DNA from 2 places in the Micromonospora sp. NPDC023633 genome. Region 1 is predicted to be linked to the other one. Evidence: predicted binding sites of a transcription regulator. Region 1 holds the regulator's gene; the other holds the start of a gene.
What was found. Region 1 encodes HrcA, which represses chaperone genes, less so after heat shock. Its sites were predicted from a motif close to GGTTNGCACNCTCNNNNNGAGNGTGCNAACC; they were not measured.

Region 1 (6,990 bases):
GGTCGGCCGCCGCGATGAGGCCGAGGCCGCCGGCCCGCGCCGGGCCGGCCACCCTCGCCACCACGGGCTTCGGGCACTCCCAGACCGCCGCGAGCACGTCGCCGAGCAGCCCGGCCGGCACGGTCCCGCTGGCGTACGCGGCGGCGGTCTCCTTGAGGTCCGCCCCGGAACAGAAGACGGGGCCCGTGTGGTCGAGCACGATCACGCGTACGGCGTCGTCGGCGACCGCCTCGGCGAGGCCGGCCAGCAGCTGGGTCATCAGCGGCGTGGAGAGCGCGTTGCGGTTGTGCGGGCTGTCCAGGGTGAGGGTGGTCACCCCACGGGCCGTGGCGGCCCGCACGAGCACGTCGGGAGAGGTCATGCCGGGCACACTAGTGGCCATGCCCGGCGTCCTTCCAGAAGGCGAAACCGTCCCGGTCGACGGCTCGCTGCCCGCCACCGCCACCCGTGCCGTCGGCGCGCGCGGCTTCGGCGTGTACGTGCACGTCCCGTTCTGCGCCAGCCGCTGCGGCTACTGCGACTTCAACACGTACACCGCCGCCGAGCTGGGCGGCGGGGCGAGCCGGGAGGACTACGCCGACACCGTGCTGGCCGAGCTGGCGCTCGCCCGCCGGGTGCTGGGCGACGCCCCGCCGCCCCGCGTCGACACGGTCTTCGTCGGCGGCGGCACCCCGACCCTGCTCCCCGCCGACGACCTGGCCCGGATCCTCGACGGCATCGACCGCACCTGGGGGCTCGCGGCCGACGCCGAGGTGACCACCGAGGCCAACCCGGAGTCGGTCACGCCGGAGTCGCTGAGGGTGCTGCGGGCCGCCGGCTACACCCGGATCTCGCTGGGCATGCAGTCCGCCGCGCCGGGGGTGCTGGCGATCCTCGACCGCACGCACAGCGCCGGCCGGGCCGTCGCCGCCGCCCGCGAGGCGCGCGACGCCGGGTTCGACCACGTCAACCTGGACCTGATCTACGGCACCCCGGGGGAGACCGAGGCGGACTTCGCCGCCTCGCTCGACCAGGTCGTCGCCGCCGGGGTGGACCACGTCAGCGCGTACGCCCTGATCGTGGAGGACGGCACCCGGCTGGCCGCCCGGATGCGGCGCGGCGAGCTGCCGTACCCCTCCGACGACGTCGCCGCGGACCGCTACCTCGCCGCGGAGGCCGCCCTGGGCGCGGCCGGTCTGTCCTGGTACGAGGTGTCGAACTGGGCCCGCGACGAGGCGGCCCGGTGCCGGCACAACCTGCTCTACTGGACCGGCGCCGACTGGTGGGGGCTCGGCCCGGGGGCGCACAGCCACGTCGGCGGCGTGCGCTGGTGGAACGTCAAGCACCCCACGACGTACGCGAAGCGGCTGGCCGCGGGCGACTCGCCCGGCCTGGCCCGCGAGGTGCTCACGGCCGACGAGGCGCACATGGAGGACGTCATGCTCCGGCTGCGCCTCGCCTCCGGGCTGCCCCTGGACGCCCTCGACGACGCCGGCCGGGCCGGCGCCGCGCGGGCCCTCGCCGACGGGCTGCTGGCCGCCGACGAGCACGCGGCCGGCCGGGCCGTGCTGACCCTGCGGGGCCGGCTGCTCGCCGACGCGGTCGTCCGTGACCTGCTGCCCTGAACCGCGTGCCGGGGCCGGCCGGGGGAGCGGCCGACCCGGGTCACCTGGTGAAGCCGTAGGTCATCGGGTAGCGGTAGAGCACGCCCTCGTTGGCCTTGACCCCACCGACGATGCCGAAGATCAGCGGCACCAGCCAGACGAGCATCGGGACGAAGAACAGCACCCCGCAGGTGATCAGCGTGACCACCCAGCTCAGCACCCCGACGATCGTCCAGGTGAGCTGGAAGTTCAGCGCCGCGACGGCGTGCGCGCGGGCGGTCGGCGACTGCTGCCCCCGCGCCATCAGCGCGATGAGCGGCGCCAGCCAGCCGAGCAGGCCGCCGCCGACGATCACGCCGAGCGCGCCGCCGAAGTGGGCGATCAGGGCCCAGTTCTTGTCGTCGTTGCTGGCGTAGCCGCCCGTCGGCGGGCCGTAGCCGCCGCCAGCGGGATAGCCGGCCCCCGGCGGGTAGCCGCCGGGCGGGGGGTAGCCGCCGGGCGGGGGATAGCCGCCCGACGGCGGTTGGTCGCCGGTGGGCGGCGGATAGTCACCGGGTGGAGGATGGCTGCCCGGGCCCGGCGCCCCGGACAGTGGTGCGGTGGGGTCGCCGGAGCCGGCGTGGCCGGGAAACCCCGACGGAGCGGTCGGGTCCGGCGGGAAGCCGGGGTCCCCCGCTCCGGGAGGGCGAGGTGGTTCAGTCATGGAGGTCACGGTAGGGGCAGCCGGCAAGGCCGCACCAGCGTGACACCGGCGTGGACGCCCGGACGACCGGTCCCCGGGGCCGTCGGGCGGACCCGCACGGTCGCCGATCGGACTGATCGCCCCAGGTCGATCATCGCGTCGGCGGCCCCGCCGACGTAGACTGGCACTCGCTACAGTCGAGTGCCAGCAGCCCGCCCGGTCCCCCGCGTGCGGGGCCGACGTGCGACAGGAGGTGGGGAGGATGGGTCTCGACGACCGCAAGCTCGCCGTGCTGCGCGCGATCGTCGAGGACTACGTCGCCACGCAGGAGCCCGTCGGCAGCAAGGCGCTGGTCGAGCGGCACCAGCTGGGGGTCTCACCGGCGACCGTCCGCAACGACATGGCCGTGCTGGAGGAGGAGGGCTACATCCGCCAGCCGCACACCAGCGCCGGCCGGGTGCCCACCGACCGGGGCTACCGGCTCTTCGTGGACCGGCTGTCCCGGGTGAAGCCGCTCAGCCCGGCCGAGCGCCGGGCGATCGAGCGTTTCCTGGTCGGCGCCGTCGACCTCGATGACGTGGTGCACCGCACCGTCCGCCTGCTGGCGCAACTCACCCGGCAGGTCGCCGTCGTGCAGTACCCGAGCCTGGCCCGCTCCTCGGTGCGCCATCTGGAGCTGGTGCCGATCTCCACCACCCGGCTGATGCTGGTCATGATCGCCGACACCGGCCGGGTCGAGCAGCGGCTCGTCGAGCTGCCCGCGCCGATCCCCGCCGACGACGTCACGGACCTGCGCCGGCTGGTCAACGAGAAGCTGGTCGGCACCCGGCTGTCGGAGACCCCGCCGCTGGTGCAGGCGCTGGTCGAGGAGTCGGTGCCGCACCTGCGGCCGGCCATGACCACCCTCTCCACCGTGCTGCTGGAGACGCTGATCGAGCGGCACGAGGAGCGGATCGCGCTGGCCGGCACGGCCAACCTCACCCGTGGGGGCCTGCTCGACTTCCAGGGCTCCCTGCGCCCCATCCTGGAGGCGCTGGAAGAGGAGGTCGTCATGCTCAAGCTCATCGGCGAGGCGGAGCCGAGCACGACCCGGGTTCTGATCGGCGACGAGAACGAGATCGACAACCTGCGCGCCGCCTCGGTGGTCAGCACCGGCTACGGGCCGGGCACGACCAGCGTCGGTGGCCTCGGTGTGCTCGGGCCGACCCGGATGGACTACCCCGGCACCATCGCCACGGTGCGGGCCGTGGCACGCTACGTGGGCGAGCTGCTGGCCCAGAACTGACCAGTCAGGGCCGACGGCCGGCTCCGGCCGCCGACCGGCGCAACGCGAGACGAACATGAGGACACGGAACGCAGTGGCCAGGGACTACTACGGCATTCTCGGGGTGAGCCGGGAAGCCTCCGACGACGAGATCAAGCGCGCCTACCGCAAGCTGGCGCGGCAGTTCCACCCGGACGTGAATCCGGATCCGGAGGCCCAGGAGAAGTTCAAGGACATCAACGCCGCGTACGAGGTCCTCTCGGACGACCGGAAACGGCAGATCGTCGACCTGGGCGGCGACCCGCTCGCCCCCGGCGGCGGGGGTGCGGGTGGCCCGGGCGGCCCCGGCGGCGCCGGGCCGTTCGTCGGCTTCCAGGACATCATGGACGCGTTCTTCGGCGGCGCGGCCGGCGGTTCGCGGGGTCCGCGACCGCGGACCCGGCCCGGCGCGGACGCGATCCTGCGGCTGGAGCTGGACCTGCACGAGACCGCGTTCGGCGTCGAGGCGCCGATCACCGTCGACACCGCCGTGCTCTGCACCACCTGCTCGGGCGCCGGCACGGCGGCCGGCACCCATCTGGCCACCTGTGAGGCGTGCGCCGGCCGGGGCGAGGTGCAGTCCGTGCAGCGCACCTTCCTCGGTCAGGTGGTCTCCGCCCGGCCGTGCACGGTCTGCCAGGGCTATGGCACCACCATCCCGCACCCGTGCCCGACCTGCGCCGGCGACGGCCGCGTCCGCACCCGGCGTTCGCTGACCGTCAAGATCCCGGCCGGTGTCGAGGACGGCATGCGCATCCGCCTCGCCCAGCAGGGCGAGGTCGGCCCGGGCGGCGGCACGGCCGGCGACCTCTACGTGGAGATCCACGAGCGGCCGCACGACGTCTACTCCCGCAAGGGCGACGACCTGCACTGCCGGGTCACGGTGCCGATGACCGCGGCGGCCCTCGGCACCCGGCTGACCATCAAGACGCTGGACAGCGAGGAGACGGTCGACGTCAAGGCCGGCACCCAGCCGGGCAGCACCCTGCGGCTGCGCGCCCGAGGCGTGCCGCACCTGCGCGGCACCGGCCGGGGCGACCTCTACGTCCACCTCGACGTGCGCACCCCCACCAAGCTCGACGCCGACCAGGAGAAGATGCTGCGCGACTTCGCCAAGACCCGGGGCGAGGAGGTCGCCGAGCTCACCAAGCAGGGCGGCTTCTTTTCCCGGATGCGCGACGCCTTCAACGGCCACGCCTGACCGGCCTGACCGCCCCGGCGCCCGCCGGGGCGGCTAGCCTGATCGTCGTGTCCGCGCCGCTGTTCCTGGTCGACCCGCTGCCCACCGCCGACCGGCTGACCCTCGACGGTCCCGAGGGGCACCACGCCGCCACCGTGCAACGGCTGCGCGTCGGCGAGGAGCTGCTGCTCGCCGACGGCCGGGGCGGCACCGCTGCCGCGGTGGTCGCCGCCGTCGGCCGGGGCACCCTCGACCTGGAGATCACCTCCCGGGGGTACGTCGACGCGTCCGTCCCGCGCCTGGTGGTGGTGCAGGGCATCGCCAAGGGCGACCGGGGCGAGCTGGCCGTGCAGGCGATGACCGAGGTCGGCGTGGACGAGATCGTGCCCTGGGCGGCCGCCCGCTCGGTGACCCAGTGGCGCGGCGACCGGGGCGTACGGGCGCGCGAGAAGTGGGCGGCGACGGCCCGGGAGGCGGCCAAGCAGGCCCGCCGCGCCTGGCTGCCCGTGGTGGCCGGCGCCCCCGACGAGTCCACCGCGACGGTGGCCCGCCGGATCGCCGGTGCCGCTGCCGCGTTCGTGCTGCACGAGGAGGCGCGGGAGCGGCTGACCACCGTCGAGCTGCCGGCGGCCGGTGAGATCGTGCTGGTGGTGGGCCCGGAGGGCGGCATCGCCGACGCCGAGCTGGACGCGTTCCGGGCCGCCGGTGCCCGCCCGGTCCGCCTGGGCCCCTCGGTGCTGCGCACCTCCACCGCCGGCGTGGCCGCCCTCTCGGTCCTCGCCACCCGCCTGGCCCACTGGTGACCACCCACCTGACACCCGCCGCCGCCCCCGCCCCCGCCCCCGCCCCATCCCGTCCGCCCACGATCGATCTTGCAGTTGTGGTGGGTGGAATATGCGTTTTCGCGGTATTTGTGGGGCGCCACAACTGCATGATCGCCGAGACCGGCGGGGGCGTGGCGGGGCGGGAGTGAGGGTGGGTGGTCAGCTGCGGAGGTAGGAGGCGCCGTTGAGGTCGACGATGGTGCCGGAGGCCCACTCCGCCTGCGGGGAGGCGAGCCAGTGCACGGCGGCGGCGATCTCCTCGGGGCGGGCCACCCGGTTGAACGGGCTCTGCGCCCGGATCGCGGCGCCTCGGTCCCCGCTCAGGTGTCCGGTGGTCATGTCGGTCTCCACGAAGCCCGGGGCGACCGTGGCGATCGTGATGCCGTACGGGGCGAGGGCCACCGCCAGCGACTGCCCCAACGCGTTCAGCCCCGCCTTGCTCGCCCCGTACGCCGGCTGCTCCGGCTCGCCCCGGAAGGCTCCCCGGGAGGAGACGTTGACGATCCGGCCGCCCCGGTCGCGCATGTGCTGGGCGGCGCACCAGATGACGTTGCCCGCGCCGGTCAGGTTGGTCTCCAGCACCAGCCGCCACTGCGCGCGCCACTGCTCGTAGGAGGCGCCGAAGACCGGGTGCGGGGCGTCCCGCTCGCCGTACACCCCGGCGTTGTTGACCAGCACGTCCAGCCCGCCGAGCAGGCCGGCTGCCTCGTCGACCATTGCCCGTACGGCGTCCGGGTCGGTCAGGTCGGCGCGGACCACCACGTGCCCCTCGCCGGGCAGTTCGGCGCGCAGCCGCTCGGCCAGCTCCGCAGAGTCCCGGTGGTGGATCGCCACCCGGTCGCCGCCGGCCGCGAACGCGGTCGCCACCGCCTGCCCGATGCCGCGCGAGGCCCCCGTCACCAGTACCGCCCGTGAAGTCACGCCGGCCATCATGCCCGGCCGTCCCGCCCCTTCGTGGGAAAGGGTCCCCTCCCGCACGGCCGGCGTCGACGAGGTGCCCTTCCTTACACTGCCCCGATGGGAACCGACTGCCTGTTCTGCCGGATCGTCGCCGGGGAGATCCCGGCCACGATCGTCCGGGAAACCGCCACCACGCTCGCCTTCCGCGACATCGGCCCGAAGGCGCCGGTGCACGTGCTGGTCATCCCGAAGGAGCACTACGCCGATGTGGCGACGCTCGCCCAGGGCGACCCGGCGCTGGCCGGGGAGGTGCTCGCCACGGCCGCCGCGGTGGCCGAGGACGAGGGGCTGCTCGGCGACGGCTTCCGGCTGATGTTCAACACCGGCGCGTACGGCGGCCAGGAGGTCTTCCACGTGCACGCGCACGTGCTCGGCGGGGCGCCGCTGGGCCCGATGCTGGCCCGGAACCTCGCGTGACGGCGGTCGACGACCGCCTGTCCCGGCTGGTGCGCACGGTC
Region 2 (6,990 bases), on a different contig from region 1:
GGATGCTCGGCGCGGACCGGGTCTGGTCCCAGCTCGGGGTGGACGGCTCCGGGATCGTGGTGGGCAGCTCGGACTCGGGCGTGGACGGCGGGCACCCCGCGCTGACGGGCGGCTTCCGGGGCGGCGACGACTCCTGGCACGACCCGTGGGACGGCACCCGGGCGCCGACCGACCAGGGCGGGCACGGCACCCACACGGTGGGCAGCGCGGTGGGCCGGGGCGGCATCGGGGTGGCCCCGGGCGCCCGGTGGGTCGGCTGCGTCAACCTCGACCGCAACCTGGGCAACCCCGCGTACTACCTGGACTGCCTCCAGTTCATGCTGGCGCCCTTCCCGGCCGGCGGGGACCCGTTCGCCGACGGGCGCCCGGCCCGCGCCCCGGACGTCCTCACCAACTCGTGGGGCTGCCCGGCCATCGAGGGCTGCGACCCGGGCGTGCTCCGGCCGGCCACCGCCGCCCTGGACGCCGCCGGCATCATGGTGGTGGCCGCAGCCGGCAACACCGGGCCGTACTGCGGCTCGATCGACGACCCGCCCGCCCCGTACGCGGACGTGCTGACCGTCGGCGCGGTGGATCGGCAGCGCCGGGTGACCAGCTTCTCGTCGCGGGGACCGGTGCCGGGGACGGCCAAGCCGGACCTGGTCGCGCCGGGCGACGAGGTGCTGTCGGCGATGCCGGGCGGCGGGTACGCCACCCTGAGCGGCACCTCGATGGCGACCCCGCAGGTGGCCGGCGTGGTGGCGTTGATGTGGTCGGCCAACCCGGCGCTGGTCGGCGACCTGCCCCGCACCCGGCAGCTCCTGCGGGACACCGTGACCCGGGCCGAGGCGACGTACGCCTCTCGGACGGACACCTGCGGCGGCGACGCGAACATCATCGGCGCCGGTCTGGTCGACGCGTACGCCGCCGTCCAGGCAGCGCGGGGGTGAGAGCGGGGGCGGACCGCCGGGTCAGCGCAGCCGGTCGAGGAGCTCCCGCGACCGCCGCACCACCAGGGTCGTCGCGTCCGCGTCGTACGACGGCAGCGTGCTGTCGGTGAACAGGTGCTGATCGCCCGGATAGACGAACAGCTCGGCGAGGTCGGAGCCGACGATGCCGACCAGCTCGCGGGCGGCGTCGATGTCGCCCTCCAGGGCGAAGAACGGGTCGGCGTCCATGCCGTGGACCTGCACCGGGACCCCGGCGGGCCAGGGGCCGACGGCCCATTCGCCGGTGACGGGCAGGCAGGATTCGTAGAGCAGCGCGCCCCGGGCGTCCGGCCGGGTCTGGGCGAGCCGCTGGGCGGTGGCGGCGCCCCAGGAGAAGCCGCCGTAGACCAGACCGCCGGGCAGGTCGGCCACGGCGCGGTCGGCGCGCTCGCGGAGCACCTCGCCCCCGATGCGCTTCGTCAGCGCGAAGCCCTCGTCGAGGGTCGCCGGTCGCTCGCCGTCGAACAGGTCCGGCGTGTGCACGGTGTGCCCGCCGGCCCGCAACCGTTCGGCGAACTCGCGCACCCCGTCGGTGACCCCGCGCAGGTGGTGGAACAGGACGACGTCGGCCATCTCTACACTCCTGTCAACAGACGACAACGATCGAATGATCCATGATTCTAGAACGGTCGAGAAATGTCGAGCAATGAGCGGATCCCGGACTACGACCTCGACGAGATGCTCGTGGTCACCGCGCCCGCGCAGCTCCGCGCGCTGGCCGATCCCCTGCGCGCAACCCTCCTGGAGCTGCTCCTGGAGCGGGCCGCCACGGTGACCGAGCTGGCCCGGGCGGTCGATCGGCCCAAGAGCAGCGTCGCCTACCACGTGAACGCGCTCGTCGACGCCGGCCTGCTGCGGGTGGTGCGGACCCGGCGGGTGCGGGCGATCGACGAGCGGTACTACGGCCGGGTCGCCCGCACGCTCTACATCGGCGCGCTCACCCGCCCCGAGGACAAGCGGGTCGCGACCGCCGTCAACGGGCTCGCGGAGGCGGTCGCCGAGTCCGCCGCGGCCCACGCCGCCGACGATCTGCGCTGCACCCTCGTCCACGCCCGCATCCCGGTCGAGGAGGTACGCGCGTTCTGGGCCGAGGTGCAGGCGCTGGCCCGCCGCTTCGCCCAGATCCCCCGGTCCGGCGATCAGGTCTACGGGTTCGTCGCCGGCCTCTACCCCACCGACGCGCCGACCCTCCCCGAGCCCGACCCGGAACCGGAACCGGAACCGAAGCCGAAACCGGCTGGCTGACGCGACCGGGTCGGTCGCGGCCACGCTCACGGCGGTCCGCCGGCCGGGCGGCGCCAACAGGGCCCCTTCCCGACAGAAACGCTCCGGTGATCTAGGGTCGGCGTCCATGGACCTGGAGATCGTCGAGCTGGGGCCCGACCAGCGGCCCGCCGTGGTGGAGCTCTGCGGGCGGGCACTCGACCTGCCGGAGGACGCGGCCGAGGCGCCAGCGATCGTGGACACGCTCTGGGCGCGGGCCGCCACCCATCGTCCGGTGGTCGCGTGGGGCGCGTACCGGGAGGGGCGCCTCGTGGGCGCACTCGTCGGCTCTCTCGCCGCCGGCGACGGCGACGCCCGTGGTCACGTCGACCTGGTCGCGGTGGCGCCGGAGCAGCGGCGGCAGGGTGTCGGGCGGGCGCTGCTGGCGGTCGCCGAGGCGCGGTTCGCCGGCCTCGGCGCGGCCGAGGTGCTGCTCGCCGGGCACCCGCCGCACTACGCCTGGCCCGGCATCGACGTGCGCTACACCCCGGCGGTCTGCGCCGCGCTGGCGCTCGGCTACCGGCAGGACCGGACGGCGTGGAACATGACCGCCGACCTGTCGTACGACGACTCGCCCGCGCTGCGTCCGACGGAGCCCGCGGAGGCGCGGCTGGCCGGGCGGGGGGTGACGGTCCGCCGCGCCGGGGCGGGCGACCTGCCGGCGCTGGCGGAGTTCGCCCGCGCCACCTTCGGCGGGGCCTGGGACGCCGAGCTGGCCGGCTCGGTGGGCCGGGAGGGGGCGGGCTGTCACCTGGCCGAACGCGACGGCGAGGTGCTCGGTTTCGCCGCGTACGGCTCGTCCCGGCCGAGCTGGTTCGGCCCGATGGGCACCGCCCCGGCGGCCGAGGGCTCGGGGATCGGCGGGGTGCTGCTGCGCCGGTGCCTGCGCGACCAGCGGGCGGCGGGCGTGACGGCGGCGCAGATCGGCTGGGTGGGGCCGGTCCCCTTCTACTCGGGCAGCGCGGGTGCCCGGATCGAACGCGTCTTCTTCCTGTACCGCAAGGCGCTCGGGGCCTGACAACGGGGCGAATGGGATATAGATCCTTATAACGCCATTCGCCCGCATCGGTGATCGTCGCGCCCTACCGTTTCGGTAGAGGAGGCAGCCATGACCACGGACGACGAACGCCCCGGCCCTCTGCCGTTCGACCGGCTCGACTACGGCGACGCCGAGCAGCAGGCGGAGATGGCCGGCGTCGACGAGCCGGCCGACGAGCCGGTGACGCTGGTCGACGAGCCGGTGCAGATCCCGCAGCCGTACGACCGGGCGCAGAAGAGACGCAACCAACGGCCATTGCCGACGTGACAGCGAAAGGGGCGGACCGCTGACGCGGCCCGCCCCTTTCGGCGTTGGAGCTGGACTCAGAAGTCCATGTCCCCGCCACCCGGACCAGCCGGGGCGGCCGGGGTCTTCTCCGGCTTGTCCGCCACGACGGCCTCGGTGGTGAGGAAGAGCGCCGCGATCGACGCGGCGTTCTGCAGCGCCGAGCGGGTCACCTTGGCCGGGTCGATGATGCCCGCGGCCAGCAGGTCGACGTACTCGCCGTTGGCGGCGTTGAGGCCGTGACCCGGGTTGAGGTTGCGGACGTGCTCGACGACCACGCCACCCTCGAGACCGGCGTTGACGGCGATCTGCCGCAGCGGGGCGTCCAGCGCGATCTTGACGATCTGCGCGCCGGTCGCCTCGTCGCCGACCAGGTCCAGCTTGTCGAAGGCGGTCTTGCCGGCCTGGACCAGCGCGACGCCACCACCCGGGACGATGCCCTCCTCGACGGCGGCCTTCGCGTTGCGGACGGCGTCCTCGATGCGGTGCTTGCGCTCCTTCAGCTCGACCTCGGTGGCCGCGCCGACCTTGATAACCGCGACGCCGCCGGCCAGCTTGGCCAGCCGCTCCTGCAGCTTCTCGCGGTCGTAGTCGGAGTCGCTCCGGTCGATCTCGGCCCGGATCTGGTTGACCCGGCCCTGGATCTGCTCGGCGTCGCCGGCACCGTCGACGATGGTGGTCTCGTCCTTGGTCACCACGACCTTGCGGGCGCGGCCCAGCATGTCGAGGCCGACGGCGTCCAGCTTGAGGCCGACCTCCTCGCTGATGACCTGGCCACCGGTGAGGATGGCGATGTCGGCCAGCATGGCCTTGCGGCGGTCACCGAAGCCCGGCGCCTTGACGGCGACCGACTTGAAGGTGCCCCGGACCTTGTTGACGACCAGGGTGGCCAGGGCCTCGCCCTCGATGTCCTCGGCGATGATCAGCAGCGGCTTGCCCGACTGCATGACCTTCTCCAGGATCGGGAGCAGGTCCTTCACCGACGAGATCTTGCTGTTGACGATCAGGAGGTAGGGGTCGTCGAAGACGGCCTCCATGCGCTCCGGGTCGGTCATGAAGTAGGCCGAGATGTAGCCCTTGTCGAAGCGCATACCCTCGGTGAGCTCCAGCTCCAGCCCGAAGGTGTTGCTCTCCTCGACGGTGATGACGCCTTCCTTGCCCACCTTGTCCATCGCCTCGGCGATGATCTCGCCGACGCTGGTGTCACCGGCGGAGATGGAGGCGGTGGAGGCGATCTGCTCCTTGGTCTCGACGTCCTTGGCGAGCTTGAGCAGCTCCTCCGAGACGCTGGCCACGGCGGCCTCGATGCCCCGCTTCAGGGCGATCGGGTTGGCACCGGCGGCCACGTTGCGCAGGCCCTCGCGGACCAGGGCCTGGGCCAGGACGGTCGCCGTCGTCGTGCCGTCACCGGCGACGTCGTCGGTCTTCTTCGCGACCTCCTTGACCAGCTCGGCGCCGATCTTCTCGTAGGGGTCCTCGAGCTCGATCTCCTTGGCGATGCTCACACCATCGTTGGTGATGGTGGGGGCACCCCACTTCTTCTCGAGGACGACGTTGCGGCCCTTGGGGCCGAGGGTCACCTTCACGGCGTCGGCGAGCTGGTTCATGCCCCGCTCGAGGCCGCGGCGCGCCTCTTCGTCGAACGCGATCATCTTGGCCATACGGCGTTGTCCTCCTGGACACTCACGGGCCACCCGAGTGTGTGTCCCGGATGGGCCGCCTGGTGTACGCACCTTGGGACGTCGCCACCTGGCGACGACGACGTCTCCTCGGTCGGGCCGGATAGCCCGCGACGACCGGCCATGTGCCGCAGCCGCGTCTGGACGCCGCTACGACCGTGGCCCTACCGCCCCGACCATTGGCACTCACGGTATGCGAGTGCCAATGACTTGTTTAGCACTCTCCCCTGTCGAGTGCAAGCACGACCGCCCCGGTCAGCCGAGTTCACCGGCCAGCCGCGCGCTGTCCACCGGCCCCTCGTGGGCGCGCTGCTCGGCGTACGTGACCACCAGGCCGACCAGCTGGGCGAGGTGGGTCGGCAGGGCCAGCACCGCGCCCACCAGCGCCACCGCGATCACGCCGACCGCCGTGCCGGGCGAGTCCATCGGGGTGGTGCCGAACGGCAGCGCGCCGATGCCCTCCACCATGCCGGCGGCGCCGCTGCCGACGATCACCGCCGCCGCCACCAGCGCCACCCGGCCGAGCAGCAGACCGAGCCGGTCGTGGAACATCCGGAAGGAACGGCCGATCGGGTGCTGCCGCTCGAACAGGTAGACCGGGCCGGCCATGCTGAGCGCGAAGGCGAAGTAGATGCCGGGAATGACGCAGAGGCAGACACCAAGCGTGATGATCACGCTCATCAGCAGGGTCCAGCCCCAGAGGCCCAGGGCCCGGCGCGCCCCGTAGGACAGGGCCGCGCCCATGCTCACCGGCTGACCGGCCGCCTGCCGGGTGACCACCCAGGTGCCGGCCGCCCAGCCCAGGCTCTGCACCAGACCGAAGAGGAGGGCGCTGCCGAGCACCACGGACAGCATGACGCCCATGTCGGTCACGAAGGTGTCGGGCAGCGCGGCGGGGTCGTCGGCCATCGACTGCTCCCACTTCGCGGTCGGGTCGAGGACCAACGAGACCACCGACACCACGAGGGCCGGCAGCACCTGGGTGAGCAGCAGGATCGGCAGCAGCAGCCGCCAGCCACGGCGCACCGCGCCGACGCACCGGCTGAACCAGCCGTTGACGCCGGCGCCGGGCGGGGTGACGAGCGGGTCGGCCGGGTCGAGGCCGTGCCCCGGCGGGTACCACCCGTGGACCGGCTGCCCGGGGTAGGCGACCGGGGCGCCCGGGTACCACGGCTGCCCGCCGTACGGGCCGGAGCCGACCGGGTACCCGCCGGTGGGCGGGAAGACCCAGTCCTGCGGCTGCTGCGGGCCCGCCGGCGCGCCGCCCGGAACGACGGGGTAGCCCGGGACGGCCGGTCCTCCGCTGGCCGGGGGCGTGGCGGCGCCGGGCTCCGGTGCGGCCGGGCCGCCGGGTGGCGTCGCGGCGGGGTCGGGATCTCCCGGGGGCGGCGCGGCTTGGGGCGGCTGGTCGGACATGAACCCTCCTCAGCGATGGCTGGAACGGCTCACGATCCTTCCCTGCCGGCGCAACCGCGCCGAAGCCCGCCCCCGTGGACGGGCCGGCTGACGGCTGCCCGGCCCCCGGGCCACCCCGCCCGGCGCCCCACTGCCGGATCGTCCGGAGGCCGGCCGCCGCCGGGGTGGGAGAAACGCCCGGTCAGGCGATGACGCGCACGCGCTCCGCCTGGGGGCCCTTCTGACCCTGGGCGATCTCGAACTCGACCCGCTGGCCGTCGTCCAGCGCCTTGTAGCCGTCCATCTCGATCGCCGAGAAGTGGACGAAGACGTCCTGCCCGCCGTCGACGGCGATGAAGCC

Region 2: the regulator HrcA is predicted to act here: its motif matches at 5,412-5,442, upstream of groL (chaperonin GroEL).

The regions. Positions count from the first base shown of each region.
Region 1 covers NZ_JBFABB010000025.1:23,614-30,603, reverse strand. The annotation lists gene AB0G13_RS10680 (enoyl-CoA hydratase-related protein) at 1-361, opposite strand, end outside; gene hemW (radical SAM family heme chaperone HemW) at 381-1,604, shown strand; gene AB0G13_RS10670 (DUF4870 domain-containing protein) at 1,645-2,286, opposite strand; gene hrcA (heat-inducible transcriptional repressor HrcA) at 2,528-3,550, shown strand; gene dnaJ (molecular chaperone DnaJ) at 3,624-4,769, shown strand; gene AB0G13_RS10655 (16S rRNA (uracil(1498)-N(3))-methyltransferase) at 4,817-5,551, shown strand; gene AB0G13_RS10650 (SDR family oxidoreductase) at 5,732-6,493, opposite strand; gene AB0G13_RS10645 (histidine triad nucleotide-binding protein) at 6,590-6,949, shown strand; gene AB0G13_RS10640 (serine hydrolase domain-containing protein) at 6,946-6,990, shown strand, end outside.
Region 2 covers NZ_JBFABB010000174.1:3,208-10,197, reverse strand. The annotation lists partial or broken gene AB0G13_RS31720 (S8 family serine peptidase) at 1-929, shown strand, start outside; gene AB0G13_RS31715 (dienelactone hydrolase family protein) at 951-1,541, opposite strand; gene AB0G13_RS31710 (helix-turn-helix domain-containing protein) at 1,605-2,213, shown strand; gene AB0G13_RS31705 (GNAT family N-acetyltransferase) at 2,320-3,249, shown strand; gene AB0G13_RS31700 (hypothetical protein) at 3,340-3,537, shown strand; gene groL (chaperonin GroEL) at 3,594-5,216, opposite strand; gene AB0G13_RS31690 (hypothetical protein) at 5,490-6,650, opposite strand; gene AB0G13_RS31685 (cold-shock protein) at 6,832-6,990, opposite strand, start outside.